Regions from separate parts of the Cytobacillus sp. FSL R5-0377 genome, predicted to be linked through region 2. Evidence: riboswitches for the same ligand, from Rfam matches in the RefSeq annotation. Region 2 holds a riboswitch; the other holds the start of a gene.
What was found. Region 2 has a riboswitch for glycine ahead of gcvT (glycine cleavage system aminomethyltransferase GcvT). Riboswitches for the same ligand answer to the same signal wherever they lie in the genome.
Positions count from the first base shown of each region.

Region 1 (7,525 bases), 1.7 Mb from region 2:
TTTTCTTCATGGCTATTGTGCCTCCTTGATGGCTAATAAAAATATATAAACAATATAAGTACAGTTTTAATATAATATACTTCTTATCCATGTAGAGTATTCAAAAATGAACATTATGTGAAATAATTCACATAATGTACAGTTCATGTATTATTACCTTAACTCTTGTAAAACTCTTTTCAATTCCTTTAAACTCCTGTTCCAGCAGTAAAAAAGTTCGAATCCTGTCAGATTCTTTTAGTTTACTAATCTTAAAATAGTGGTTATGATGATAGTTATAATCATGCAAAGGGGTGAGGGAATGAGGAAACGACGGGTAATGCCGCTTTTAATGCTATCTGTTTTTTTATCCTTTCTCATAACCCAATACCCTGGTGTCCATTATAATGACATTCCGATGGACCAAAGCAAAGCAGTAACAGTTTCGGACTATACCGAGAGCTTCCTATTAAAAGATGATCCTAAAAAGCATATCTTCACACTGGATATAATCTCTTTATCCATTACAATCCTGACAGTTATCCTTTTTATATATAGTGCGCTGCACTTCGCCCGCAGGAAAAAGATATTTTATACTCCAATCTTCTATGAGGCGAATTATGTTATTCAAGCTCCTTAATTGTCCAGCAAAACAATTAAAGGAGGAAGGCATAATGTGGATTAGATTTTTAATGATCGGTTTATTTTCATTAACAGCTTCCAGCCTGTTCTTTTATCAGGGAATGGAAATGTATCATGCTTTCACAGATTTCTTTAGACAAAAATAAGAAATTGGCGCCCAGGGACTCCCTGGGCGTTTTTATTAATATATTTAGTTCCCTTGGTTCCATCCGCTTATTTTTGGGGTGCATTAATCCGCTTCATACCCTATGGTCTGTTCTCAAAGGTGCGATTCATCCACATTGGGTCCCTTCACTCCCTCCAGCATCTCCTCAATGGCCCTATTCTTCCTCTTTAGTTCCCTTTATTCACCCTTGTCTATTCTTCCTTATTAGGTCCTTTCACTCCCTATTGCCTCTCCTCAACGGCACTATTCTCCCTCATCAGTTCCTTTCCTTTCATTCTCTCCTCTTCCAAAAGCACTAATCCTAAATACACCTGCAGCCATTCGGCTTTTCAAAAAAGCCATAAAAAAACCGGCCTGCTTTATTCCCAGGCCGGGTATACTTTCTTACTGTGCTTTTGCGTATTTATCGTCTATTTTTTTTTCGATCTTCTCAAGCTCACGACGATCTTTTAAAAGTTCTTCTTTATTATGCTTTATCATTTCAAGCATTGATAATTTTTTCTTTTTCATTTCTGCTCACCTTCTCTCATGATGTTGGTAACCTTCTTGATGCAAGATCTTTGTTATTACAGTGCGGCTTAAAAAACTATCGTCTTATTGCCATGCACGATTACTTTGTCTTCCACATGCCAGGCGACTGCCTGTGCGAGTACCTGCCTCTCCACATGCCTGCCGGCAATTTTGAGATCCTGTGCAGTGTGCCTGTGGTTAACCCGCAGGACATCCTGCTCAATGATCGGCCCTTCATCCAAATCATTTGTCACATAATGGGCGGTTGCCCCAATCAGCTTGACTCCGCGGTTAAACGCCCGTGCATAAGGATTGGCTCCCACGAAGGCCGGCAGGAAGCTGTGATGAATGTTGATAATCCTGTTTGGGTATTTGGAAATAAAGCTCGGCGAAAGAATCTGCATATATCTCGCCAGTACAATGAAATCCGCTTTTCCATCGAGCAGCTCAACCGCCTTTTGCTCGGCTTCCGCTTTAGTATCCGGTGTAATCGGAACATGATGATATGGTATTCCGAAACCCTCCACCACTTCTCTCATGTCGGGATGATTGCTGATCACCAGTGAAATATCCACTTCAAGCTCATTCGATTTCCAGCGCCACAGCAGCTCGAGCAGACAGTGATCCATTTTAGAAACAAATATGGCCATCCGCTTGCGCTCGCCTTTCCCGCTCAGCTTCCATTCCATTGAATATTCTCTTGCCATTTCAGGCAGATCCTCTTTCAGTTTTGAAAAGGACTCGTCAAAATCATTCATATCGAATTCAATCCGCATAAAAAAGATGCCTGCCAGCGGATCAGTTGTGTGCTGGTCAAAATGGACAATATTCGCTTTATGCTCCAGAAGGAAGTTGGAGACTGTGGAAATAATGCCTGGTCTCTCTGGACAGGATATCAGCAATGTCGCCCGGTTTGCGTTAATATTTGTGTTCATAATAGATTCCTCCAAGAGCCTTGCCATCCATATAAAAAGGACAGAAAAAAGGCGGCTTTTTTCCCCCTTCTCTGTCCTTTTACCTGAGAGTTTGACCCCTTTGGTGTCGCAAAGTACATGCGCGCTCTCCAGAGATGCGTCCGACTGCGGTTCTGTCTACCTGAGAGATTGGCTTCAAGGGTATTTTTGAAGCTTGCTCCTTCGGTGGCTACTATATGCTCTCTCCCGCAGCCGTCATTCGCTCTATATTTTTGTTATTTTCAGAATAATATATTTTTTGATTTATGTCAATGGAACTAGGTTCCTTTCACAAAGTTGCCACAATTGCAGGAAAGTTAATTTACTGCATAAATAAGAAAAAGCTTGAAGACAAGTGGACTGACCCGCGGTTTTGAGACTTAGAAAAAACACCTATGCTGCCTGTCCTCTATATTCAATAGGGGACAGGTAGTTTAATTTTGCCTGAATGCGTATTTCGTTATAATAACTCATATATTGATTTACGATATTTACTAACTTACAATGAGAAAGAGAAGATCTTTTTTGATCTTTGAATCCTTCCGACTTTAGCGAGGAGTGAAAGGATTCGATGACGGCATTATCATGGCAGTTTCCCTTTCGGGACATGCTTGTGATCATGCCGTTTTCTTTTGCCATATTCTGAAACGCATAGGAGGTATACACAGCCCCCTGATCCGTATGAATCATGATTCCTTCAGCTGGTTTTCTTTTTTCTAGAGCTTCCCGAAGGGTGCTTAAAACCAATTTAGTTTCCTGGCTTGTGCTCACCTTAAACGCTACAATTTCATTGTTGTACAAATCCATAATTGTCGACAGATAGACCATTGATGGACCATAAGGCAGATATGTAATATCTGTGACCCACTTCTCATTCGGCTTATCTGCTCTAAATTGCCGATTTAATAAGTTTTCAACAATAATATTGGTTTCTCCATTTAAGTATTTAGGTCGCTTCACCTTTATCTGGCATTGCACTTTGTATTTTTGCATAATTCTTTGGACTGTCTTCCGATTAACATCAACCCGATGATTTCGTTTGAGAAGAGCTTTAATTTTCCGGTGACCATAACGAAAATGATTTTCCTCGCAAAGATGTACTATAAGCTCTTCTAATGGACTCATTATGGTGTGAATATACTTTTTCTTCCACCGATAATAAGTAGCTTTTGGTACTTCCAAGGTACCTAAAATACTGATTATAGAATACACAGAAGACAGCTCCTCTACGACTTTTAACACGACTTGCGGCTCCAGCTCCTTTCTATCTCTTGGTACTTTTTTAAAATATCCAGCTGCATCTCCAATTGTTTATTCTTCCTTCTTAATTCATCTACTTCACTTAATTCGTCTGGCCCCTTACCATACGTGTATTGTTTGCCTACGGGCTGAGAAAACCGGTGAACCTGACCTTCTCTATGCCATTTCATCCAAGTTTTGATTTGTGAAACATTTCTAATTCCGAGCTGTTCCATAATTGCCTGATTGCTTAATCCCTTTTGCTTTAACTTAATCGCTTCCCACTTTATTTCTTCTGGATAATGAACTCTTGTCCCCATAAGAAAAACACCTCCAAAAATCGTATAGATATTAAATACGATTCAGGGGGTGTTTTTTCCTTGTCTCATTTTACTGGGTCACTCTAAAAGGTCTCCAAGCTTTTTTCTATAGGGCCGCCTTAGGTTTAGGCTCCCTTTTCTGCCAGGCCATTGTGATAAATAAGGTAACAAGCAATAATACCAGACCTAGAACAAACGGATAGGTTATTCTTACATCGTAAAGTATACCAGCAATCGTTGGCCCCAGAACGTTTCCAATGCTCATATAAGCATTGTTCATTCCCATCGCAAATCCCTGTTCATTACCGGCCATTTTTGAGATTAACGTGGTCAGAACCGGGCGCAGGATAGAAGTTGCAAGGAAAATGATCAGCGAAATAACGAAGAAAAGTGCATAGCTGCCTGCGAACAGTGAGACCAGGAATCCTAATGCTGCAACAGCCAAAAAGATATTTAATACCTTTCCTTCTCCTAATTTCCTAACCACCCGATCAACTACAAACAACTGCACTATAACACTAATAATCCCCGTCGAAGTCACCATAATCGCTATTGCCTGCGGAGTGGCACCATATTCATTATCCAGATAAAGTCCCAGCACTGATTCATAAGCCATTAATCCAAAGCTCATCACCAATGTGATGACAAGAGGAATAAAATAAGGCTTCTTAACAGACATTGCCAGCTTCTTGACCATTGGTTCCTCTTCCGGCATCTCTCCTGGCATGGTCTGCATTGTGCTGCTTTCTTCAAGGAGCATAATGGAAAAGAGAACAGCCACTAAAGAAACAAGCGCTGAAATCAGAAATGGCATTTTCAGGCCAAAGTCTGCCAAAAATCCGCCAATCCCGGGTCCAACTACAATTCCAAGTGACATTGCAGCTGAAACCAGGCCATTCCCTTTTGCACGCTGCTCCATTGTAGTAATATCAGCAATGTAAGCAAAAATAGCTGGAATCAGCAATGCCGCCCCAATGCCTCCAATGACACGTGAAAAGTAAAGCAGCCAAATGGAATCTACTGCATAAAAAACAAGCATGGATAATGTCAAACCAGCTAATCCGTAAATAATCATCTTTCTGCGGCCGTACTGGTCAGCCCATTTTCCCGCAATAGGAGAAAAAATCAGCTGGGCACCCGCAAAAATGGCAATCATTAGGCCTGCGGCTGTTCCCCCCTGATTAATGGATTCCAAATAAGCAGGCAAAATCGGAATAATAATCCCAAAGCTTCCGATCGCAATAAACATATTGATCATCAATATAATCATCTTTTTCTTTTGATCCCCTGACATAGCGGATACCCCTCCTTCTATATGTGAAAAATTTACATTATTTTTTTCGGCACGCTAAATAGCTTATAATGAGACAGGCTGCTTTGTCAAAGGAAAAAAAAGAGAGGCTCCAGCATATACTGAAGCCTCTTGTCTTTACCCCTTAAATTTGTCCGGGAATTGCTTCACAACCGCATCGGAAATAGTGTCTGCCATCATGATTATATGAGAAATTCCATCATCAATCGAAACAATTCTGGCTTCCCAATCCTTTACCAGACTAGATGTTAAATCATTCGTCACCAATTCAAGATGCTTGTACATCAATTTTTTCACATCTTCATTTTTCAGATTAGGATTTGCTCTGCTTAGGAATGCAGCAATCTCATCCGCATTGCGAAACCACTTTTTGTTGAGCTCGTTCACCTTTGCCCCCTGGCCGCTCTTGGCAGCCTCCACAATATCGCCCGCAATAACAATATGCACTTTAAGCAGTTCTGTCAGCTTAGCTCCCGCAGCTTCTCCGTAATAGGGCTTAATGGAATTCCCTATGTCCTCCTGATTTTTAAGTAGACGGGCCAAGACCTGCTTTTGATCCTCTGCTCCTGCTGTTGTGGCACTTGTAATATAGTTGCTTGTCCATAATACATGTTCGATCCATAGTCTGCGAAATTCATTTTCAAACTTAACCTCTGATTGAGTGATACACGGTTTCTGTGCAAATGCACTGCCCGGAGCTGCCAGCATATTCAGCGGCATAAGCAGCATTAATCCTATGATTAGTAATTTCTTCATATCCTTTTCTCCTTCCTAATTGAAAAAGCTTCCTTCTTATTTTGATTATCTTCAGATTTTTCATGCAAAAAAATAAGCTCAAGGCTAATGCCCCAAGCTTTTTCAATCAAACGGTTGATTTATTTGCAAAAACGACTATTTACTCTCAGATAAATCATTTTACTTTTGGATAAACTCTTTTTATTTTCGTATAACCAGATTTATCTTTCGGATAAATTTCACACCGCTGCCACCGCAGCAAAGAATTCATTGTAAAGCGCCTCTACCGCGCGTTTTTCATCCGCTGCCTGGACGCCAAACATCATGCTTACTTCAGATGAACCCTGATTAATCATTTCCATATTGACTTTCGCTTTAGCGAGAGCTTTGGAGGCACGGGCCATCGTTCCGATATTCTGGCGCATCCCCTCTCCAACCACCATAATAAGTGATAGGCTGTGCTGGATTTTTACCTCATCCGCCTGAAGTTCATGCTGTATGCGGCTCAGAATTTCTTCCTCCATCCCAGCAGTAAACTGATTTTCACGCAGAATAATGGAGATGTCATCAATTCCTGATGGAGTATGCTCATAGCTCAGTCCATATTCCTCCAGAATGGTCAGCAGCCTTCTCCCAAAACCGACTTCCCTGTTCATTAAATATTTGCCGACATAGATGCTGCAGAATCCCTGATCACTGGCAATCCCGATTACAGGTCCATTCGTGTTATCCCGCTCGTTCACTATCCTTGTGCCGGGAGCAGATGGATTATTCGTATTTTTTATCTGTACAGGGATGCCAGCCCGAAATGCCGGCACAAGCGCTTCATCATGCAGGACGGTAAAACCCGCATAAGAAAGCTCCCGCATTTCCCGGTATGTCAGTTCTTTGATTTCTTTAGGGCTTTCCACAATAAATGGATTAACCGAATAAACGGCATCCACATCTGTAAAGTTCTCATATAAATCCGCCTTGACTGCCCCGGCCAAAATGGAGCCTGTCACATCCGATCCGCTTCTTGAAAATGTGAACACCTGCCCATCCCTGCTGTATCCAAAGAAACCCGGAAAAACAATGATCCCATCCTGTTCCCTTAATGAAAGCAGATTGTCATATGCTTCAGGAAGCACCTGCGCATTGCCGGGCTCAGGGCTGACAAGCAATCCGGCTTCCTTCGGGTTCACATATCTTGCTTCGAGGCCCTGATGCTGAAAATAGGCTGCTACAAGCTTAGCGTTATTATCCTCGCCGCTTGCCTTAATCAGATCCATGAACGCTTCAGGATCGTGCGTATCACTGGAGAGCCTTGAAAAAAGATCCTCCCTGATTGTATCTTTAATAGCAGGCCCAAGCTCCAATTCATCCGCCATTTGGCCATACCGCTCCAATACAGCTTCTGCCAAGTCAACTGGATCTTCCCCGTGAATCCGTTTCTCTGCACAGGCGATTAATAAATCAGTAACCTTGTCATCCCCTGAAAATCGCTTCCCTGGAGCCGAGACAACAATGATCTTCCGCTCTGGATCGGCAGTTACAATATTGAAAACCTTCTCGATTTGCTTTCCGGATGCTAAAGAGGATCCTCCGAACTTCACGACATTCATCCTGACATCTCCCAATCTCTGAAAATTTAATCTTTATTTTACTCTTATCCCAACAGAAATCAAGA
Region 1 covers NZ_JBBORA010000001.1:2,039,872-2,047,396, forward strand. Annotated here, with positions in the region: gene NSQ49_RS10515 (hypothetical protein) at 1-10, opposite strand, end outside; gene NSQ49_RS10520 (hypothetical protein) at 302-619, shown strand; gene NSQ49_RS10525 (FbpB family small basic protein) at 1,172-1,297, opposite strand; gene purU (formyltetrahydrofolate deformylase) at 1,366-2,232, opposite strand; glycine riboswitch at 2,370-2,470, opposite strand; one part of gene NSQ49_RS10535 (IS3 family transposase) at 2,644-3,533, opposite strand; one part of gene NSQ49_RS10535 (IS3 family transposase) at 3,533-3,809, opposite strand; gene NSQ49_RS10540 (MFS transporter) at 3,916-5,103, opposite strand; gene NSQ49_RS10545 (glycosyltransferase) at 5,239-5,877, opposite strand; gene NSQ49_RS10550 (aspartate kinase) at 6,096-7,460, opposite strand.
Region 1: linked by a shared signal. The riboswitch ahead of purU (formyltetrahydrofolate deformylase) and the one ahead of gcvT (glycine cleavage system aminomethyltransferase GcvT) in region 2 are both predicted to bind glycine.

Region 2 (7,525 bases):
TTAGAATCAATAAATCGCCAAACTTCTTTAGTCATATATAACCCTCGTTTTCAGATTCTTTAACTAGTCATTTGCGGTTATTAGTCTACCAAAATTGATGTGAAATTAAAAGCATGTTGAATTTCCAAAACAAATTTACCAGATTTCCTTTACTCCCATTAGGAAAGACTTATATAATATTAGTTGGCTTACCTATGTGTGAAAGGAGAAAGACATATTGGAAACACTTTATTTCATTCTAATCATTTTGGGTGCAATCATTACCTATTCTGTCATAACTTGGTTTTATCAGCGCCGCATTGTTAAAACACTTACTGAAGACCAGTTTAGAGAAGGCTATAGAAAAGCCCAATTAATCGACGTTCGCGAACCAAATGAATTTGAAAACGGCCATATTTTAGGTGCCCGCAATATACCGCTTTCACAAATGAAAATGCGCATGAAAGAACTGCGTCCGGACAAGCCAGTATACTTATATTGCCAGAGCGGCATGAGAAGCGCGAGAGCTGCCCAGTTTTTGCACCGTAAAGGCTACAAAGACCTTTCACACCTGCAGGGCGGATTTAAAAAATGGTCCGGAAAAGTGAAAGTGAAAAAATAATAGCATTAGCTTGAAAAGGCCCCGTTAGTTTAACGGGGCCTATTTTGTTTTGAACTGTCCCATCTTCAAACTCTTCTTAACCACTGCCATATCCCCATTTCCAGCCCGCTTTTCATTTTTTTGGCTGTTTCCCTCGGATTTTATACCAGAATATCTCTATTCTCTTACATCCGGCAACAATCCATTATAGGCATCAAAAAAGAGTGCCCGTTTAGGACACTCTTTTTTGACATTATACTTTTTGATAGCGAAGAACCGGCTTTCTTGCAGCCATTGTTTCATCCAGACGGCCAATAACTGTTGTATGAGGTGCTTCCTGAACAATCTCAGGGTTTTCCTCAGCTTCTTTAGCAATTTGGATCATGGCATCGACGAAAGCATCCAGCGTCTCTTTAGACTCTGTCTCTGTCGGCTCAATCATAATACACTCCTCCACATTAAGCGGGAAGTAGATGGTTGGAGGATGGTAGCCAAAGTCCAGGAGCCTCTTGGCTATATCCAATGTGCGCACGCCAAGCTTCTTCTGGCGCTTTCCGCTTAAAACGAATTCATGCTTACAATGTCTGTCAAATGGCAGGTCAAAGAACGGCTCCAGCCTTCTCATCATATAATTTGCGTTTAATACGGCATATTCCGTTACAGCTTTTAGCCCATCCGGCCCCATAGTGCGGATATAAGTATAAGCCCGGACATTGATGCCAAAGTTTCCGTAATACGGCTTTACGCGGCCGATTGATTGCGGACGGTCATAATCAAACTCATATTGGTCACCATTCTTAACCAAAACAGGTTTCGGAAGGAATGGAATCAGATCCGCTTTTACGCCGACAGGACCAGATCCCGGTCCGCCGCCTCCATGCGGTCCTGTAAATGTTTTATGAAGATTAAGGTGAACAACATCAAATCCCATGTCTCCTGGGCGTGCTTTTGAAAGTACAGCATTCAAGTTAGCTCCATCATAGTAAAGCTTACCGCCAGCACTGTGAACAATCTCAGCCATTTCAAGAATGTTTTCTTCGAACAAACCTAAAGTATTAGGGTTAGTCAGCATAAGGGCAGCAGTATCCTCGCCAACTACTCTTCTTAAGTCCTCTAAATCCACAAGCCCATTTTCATTGGATTTAACCGTTATAGTCTCAAAACCTGCGACTGTTGCAGATGCTGGGTTTGTTCCGTGAGCAGAATCAGGAACGACAACTTTTGTGCGTTTGGTATCACCATTCGCTTCATGGTAAGCACGGATCATCATTAATCCAGTCCATTCTCCATGCGCACCTGCAGCAGGCTGAAGTGTAACTTCATCCATTCCTGTAATTTCAATGAGATGCTCCTGAAGATCATACATTAATTCCAGTGCACCTTGAACAGAGCTTTCATCCTGCAGAGGATGCAAGTGTGCAAAACCATTGTAGCGAGCTACATTTTCATTGATTTTAGGATTATATTTCATTGTACAGGATCCAAGTGGGTAAAATCCTGAATCAACCCCATGATTTCGATTGGAGAGTGCAGTATAATGGCGCATGATATCCAGTTCAGACACTTCCGGCAGCTCTGGCTCTTCTTCTCTCAGGTAGCCTTCTGGAAGAAGTTCGCTCAAGTCAGCTTCCGGAATATCCATTTCAGGCAGGCTGTAGCCGATTCTGCCTTCTGTGCTTAGTTCAAAGATGAGTGGCTGATCTTCCTTATGCATGGTAATCCCCCATTTCTTTAACGAATGCATCAATTTCTTCCTTCGTTCTCAATTCTGTTACAGCAACAAGCATATGATTTTTCAGGCCAGCATAATCTCGGCCCAAATCGTAGCCGCCAATAATGCCCTTTTCAAGGAGCTTCTGATTAACTTCTTTAACAGGCTTATTCAGCTTGATAACAAATTCATTAAACGAAGGACCTTCAAATGGAACTTCAAAACCGCTGGACTTAAATTGCTGTTTTGCATAATGGGCTTTTTGCATATTGGCAGAAGCCATTTCCTTTACACCCTTCTTGCCGAGAGCAGTCATTGCTACAGATGCCGCCAGTGCATTAAGAGCCTGATTGGAACAGATGTTGGACGTTGCCTTATCACGGCGTATATGCTGTTCACGCGCCTGAAGGGTAAGCACAAAACCACGGCGTCCCTGATCGTCTACCGTTTGTCCGACAAGACGGCCCGGCACTTTTCTCATCAGCTTGGAGGTTACGGCAAAATATCCGCAATGAGGGCCTCCAAAAGCAGTCGGAATACCGAAAACCTGTGCATCTCCTGCTACAATGTCTGCTCCAAACTTTCCTGGAGGAGTAAGTGCGCCAAGAGCAAGCGGGTTACTTGAGACTACAAACATGGATTTATGGGCGTGGATAATTTCCTCGAGTTCTTTTAAAGGCTCGACTCTTCCAAAAAAGTTAGGATACTGTACAATCACAGCTGCGATATCATCGCCAATCATTTCATTTAGGGCTTCAAGGTCAGTGATGCCTTCTTTATGAGGGACCTCAATAACTTCAATATACTGCCCCTTTGCATATGTCTTTACTACTTCCTTTGATTCGGGGTGAACTGCACTTGAGATTAAGATTTTCTTACGGCGTGTGCTTCCTGCGCTAAGCATTGCTGCTTCAGCAAGAGCCGTCCCGCCATCATACATGGATGAGTTGGCAACATCCATTCCTGTTAATTCACAAATCATAGTCTGGAATTCGAAAATTGCCTGCAGCTCTCCCTGGGAAATTTCCGGCTGGTAAGGAGTATAGGCAGTATAAAACTCTGAACGGGATAATACATGATCCACAATGACCGGCATGTAGTGATCATAAACACCTGCGCCAAGGAAAGATGTATTTGTGCGGAGATCAGCATTTTTCTGAGCCATTTTCGTAAGCTCTTTCATTAAGGCTGTCTCTGATTTCGCCGGCTTGATATTATATTCGCCCTTGAACCTTACACTCTCGGGAATATCACTGAATAATTCTTCTACAGAACTGACGCCGATTTTTTCTAGCATGGCTTTCTGGTCAGACTCTGTCATCGGTAAATAGCGATGTTTCATTATTTTCTCCCCCCGGTTAGTTCTTTTCTCTTTTGTAAAAAGGTGTTGCTGCAACCTTAGCCTTCAATCTTTTGCCGCGGATTTCCACTTCCAATTCAGTTCCGAGCTCCGCATGCTCTTTCTTGATAAGAACAAGGCCAATATTCTTTTTTAACGTCGGAGATTGTGTGCCTGTTGTCACCTCTCCGATCAGTTCTTCCCCTTTATATACAGGATATCCATGGCGCGGAATACCGCGGTCAATCATTTCAATTCCGGCCAGCTTGCGCGGAATCCCATTTTCCTTTTGATTCTTAAGGACTTCTTTGCCGATAAATTCAGCTTCTTTATTAACTTTTACAGCAAAGCCGATTCCTGCCTCAAGCGGTGTGATATCAGGAGAGAGCTCCTGGCCATATAGTGCCAGGTTGGCTTCAAAGCGAAGCGTATCTCTTGCACCAAGTCCGCATGGGAGAACGCCTTCTTCTTTGCCCGCTTCAAGGATTTCATTCCATAATGCCGCTGCATCCTTGGAATCACAGTAAACTTCAAATCCGTCTTCTCCTGTATAACCCGTTCTGGAGACAAGCGCTTTCTTGCCATTCAAATCAACATCCTGCTGGAATTTAAAGAATCCGATATCCGCCAGATTTGTACCAGTAAGCTTTTGGAGCACTTTTTCGGCAAGCGGCCCCTGAATTGCCAGCTGGGCCATATCTTCTGAAAGGTTCTTTAATTCCACATTTCCTTCAGCATGGTCCTGAAGCCAGTTAAAATCTTTTTCAATGTTGGAAGCATTAACAACTAGCAAATAGTAGTCTTCCTCTATTTTATAGACAAGTAAATCATCAACAGTTCCGCCATTTTCATAACACATGGCTGTATATTGAGCACCTGAGTTCTTTAATTTGGAAATATCGTTTGTCATCATTTTTTGAAGGTATTTAAGACTGTCCGTCCCCTTCACTTCGATTTCTCCCATATGGGATACATCAAAAAGGCCGGCTTTTGTGCGGACTGCTTCATGTTCTTCTTTAATGCTTGAAAATTGAACAGGAAGGTCCCAGCCGCCGAAGTCGATGGTCTTAGCTCCGTAATCTTTGTACACCTCGAATAAAGGCGTGCGTTTTAACTGTGACATTTACTCGTCCCCCTTAAATCTGTTTAATTTGTTTTAGGAACATAAAAAAGGACAGAGTATCCCCTCAAATATGAGAAGATCTCTGTCCTTGCACCTGAAAGTTTACCGAAATCGGCTTTCCCCTTGGGTGGCTTATTTAAAAGCACTCTCCAGAGCTGCGTCAAACAAGAGTTCTTTTGCCTGAGAGATTCACAAATTTTGCTTGCTCCTTCGGCGCTACAAACGTAGTCTCTCCCCTTGTTGTCATTCGCATTTATAAAATTTTCCAAGATGGTCATACTTATACCAAACAGAAAAAATAAAGCTTCATTTACTTCGGTTAACTAAATGTAATTTGTAAACTTTCAAAACTTTCAAAGCTACTAACATCGTACCACCTAAACAGGGTTTGGGCAATATCTTTATATAGATAAAAGGAGCTGTTTTTATGACAGTGCAAATTGGCTTTGATTCTGCCTGGCAGGATGAATTCTTAAAAAGAATTGACGATGACGGCCCATGGGGAAATTGGGAGCTATATAAACTGGCTGTTGAGGTTGAGAACCATACAACTATTCCTGATTTTGAAGGCCTGCAGGCTCCGAAGCATCTGCCGAACCTTACTCCGCTTCCACATCAGCTGGAAGTGGCAAAGCAGGTAGTCGAAAACATGAACGGAAAAGCTATTCTGGCTGACGAAGTCGGTCTTGGCAAAACCATTGAAGCTGGTTTGATATTAAAGGAATATATGATTAGAGGACTTGTAAAAAAAGTCCTTATACTCGTTCCAGCTTCCCTCGTTTCACAATGGGCTATGGAGCTGAACAGCAAATTTTTCATACCGGCTGTGGCGCAGCGGAAAAGCTATGTATGGGAACAATGTGATGTAGTTGTATCATCTATCGATACAGCCAAGCGCAATCCCCATCGTGATATTATCTACAGCCTTGATTATGACCTGATTATTATAGATGAAGCTCACAAGCTAAAAAATAATAAAACAAAAAACTATGAATTTGTACAAAACCTTAAAAAGAAGTTCTGCCTGCTATTAACAGCAACACCCATTCAGAATAGAATCAGTGAGATCTTCAATCTTGTGTCCCTGCTCAAACCCGGGCATCTGGGCAACGAATCAGCTTTTTATGAGAACTATAAAAAGGACTCCCGTTCTTTGAACGATGATGCACATCTAAAGGAGCTCGTGAACAAAGTTATGATCCGCAACCGCAGGGCGGATACCGGGATCGAATGGACCAAGAGACATGTGGAAACCATACCGATTGAATTTTCGCAGGCTGAGCGTGAACTTTATAAAGCTGTAACAGAGCTCCGGGGTGAAGAAGATTGGGTCAGTTCCAGCCAATTTTCGGTAATGACTCTGCAAAGAGAGGCGTGCTCAAGCAGAGAAGCTGTCTATTTTACACTTCAAAATATGATAAAAAGACAGGAGCATCCTTCAATAGCTTTTCAGGAGCAAATACAATACCTTATCAAAAAGGTTGAAGCTGTCCAGCAAAATTCCAAAGCGCAAAAAGCTCTGGAATTAATACAGAAAATAAATGACAAGGTCATAATCTTTACTGAATACAGGGCAACGCAGATGTACCTTCAGTGGTTTTTAAAGCAATATGGGATTACATCAGTTCCCTTCAGAGGGGGATTTAAAAGAGGCAAAAAGGACTGGATGAGAGAGCTTTTCCAAAATAATGCTCAAGTACTGATTGCAACAGAAGCAGGAGGAGAAGGAATAAATCTGCAATTCTGTAATCATATCATTAATTTTGATCTCCCTTGGAATCCCATGCGGCTTGAACAAAGGATTGGGCGAATCCATCGTCTCGGCCAGGAAAAGGATGTTATGATTTATAATTTTGCCACGAAAGAAACAGTCGAAGAACATATTATGAAGCTTTTGTATGAGAAAATACATCTTTTCGAAAAAGTTATCGGTGATTTGGACGATATTTTAACCAAGCTTGAATTTGGCAGTATCGATGATCACCTTGTTGATATATTTGGAAGATCAGCTTCAGAAGGTGAAATGAGAATCAAAATGGAAAACTTGACGAGCATGATCCAATTCGCGGAGGATCTGAAGGAAGGTGAACTGAATGCAGCAACAGGAAATTCATAAATTCCTTGAAAGGTATTTTCACGCAAATGGGTGTGAAATAACTGATAAAGGTCCAGGGTATATGACCGTGCAGCTGACGATTGATTTGGATAAGGAACTAATGAATCGGCCCTTTTATTGGCATTATCTCGAAAAAACAGGCGGAATTCCAAATCCCATGCAGCTGACGCTTATTACAAACCAGCAGCTGGCGCCGCCACATATAAAGGGGGAAGTCATTCACTTCGGCTCACCGAGGCTTCACCAGATCTTTGATTCAGCCCGGAAACTGGCAGGCTATATACGATTATATGAAAATCACCGGCAGGCACCTGGAAATCAGGTTCCGTTAAGGCCCTGGCTGGGAATGAACATTCGCGTATCTTATCAATGCGACCGAAAACGGGATGTCTTTAAATCGATCGGCCTACAACTAATTAATGGCCAAATGGTCGAAAATTTTCATGACAGATTGCTCGGCATGAGCCTTACACCTAAAATCCCAGATTACTCGTTTACCTTGTCTCCGCTTATTAAGCCGGGGAGTGGAGTATTCAGGGTAGCAAATTTCATTAAGGCCGAAATTGAACAAGAAGATCATATATGGGCAGAGGAAGCCCGTGAGCGCTGGCAAAAAGATCTTAGACTTCTTGAACATTTCTACGAAGAGGCGGAAG
Region 2 covers NZ_JBBORA010000001.1:3,755,865-3,763,389, reverse strand. Annotated here, with positions in the region: gene NSQ49_RS19160 (lipoate--protein ligase family protein) at 1-35, opposite strand, end outside; gene NSQ49_RS19155 (rhodanese-like domain-containing protein) at 218-601, shown strand; gene gcvPB (aminomethyl-transferring glycine dehydrogenase subunit GcvPB) at 834-2,294, opposite strand; gene gcvPA (aminomethyl-transferring glycine dehydrogenase subunit GcvPA) at 2,287-3,633, opposite strand; gene gcvT (glycine cleavage system aminomethyltransferase GcvT) at 3,650-4,753, opposite strand; glycine riboswitch at 4,912-5,000, opposite strand; gene NSQ49_RS19135 (DEAD/DEAH box helicase) at 5,181-6,869, shown strand; gene NSQ49_RS19130 (YqhG family protein) at 6,847-7,525, shown strand, end outside.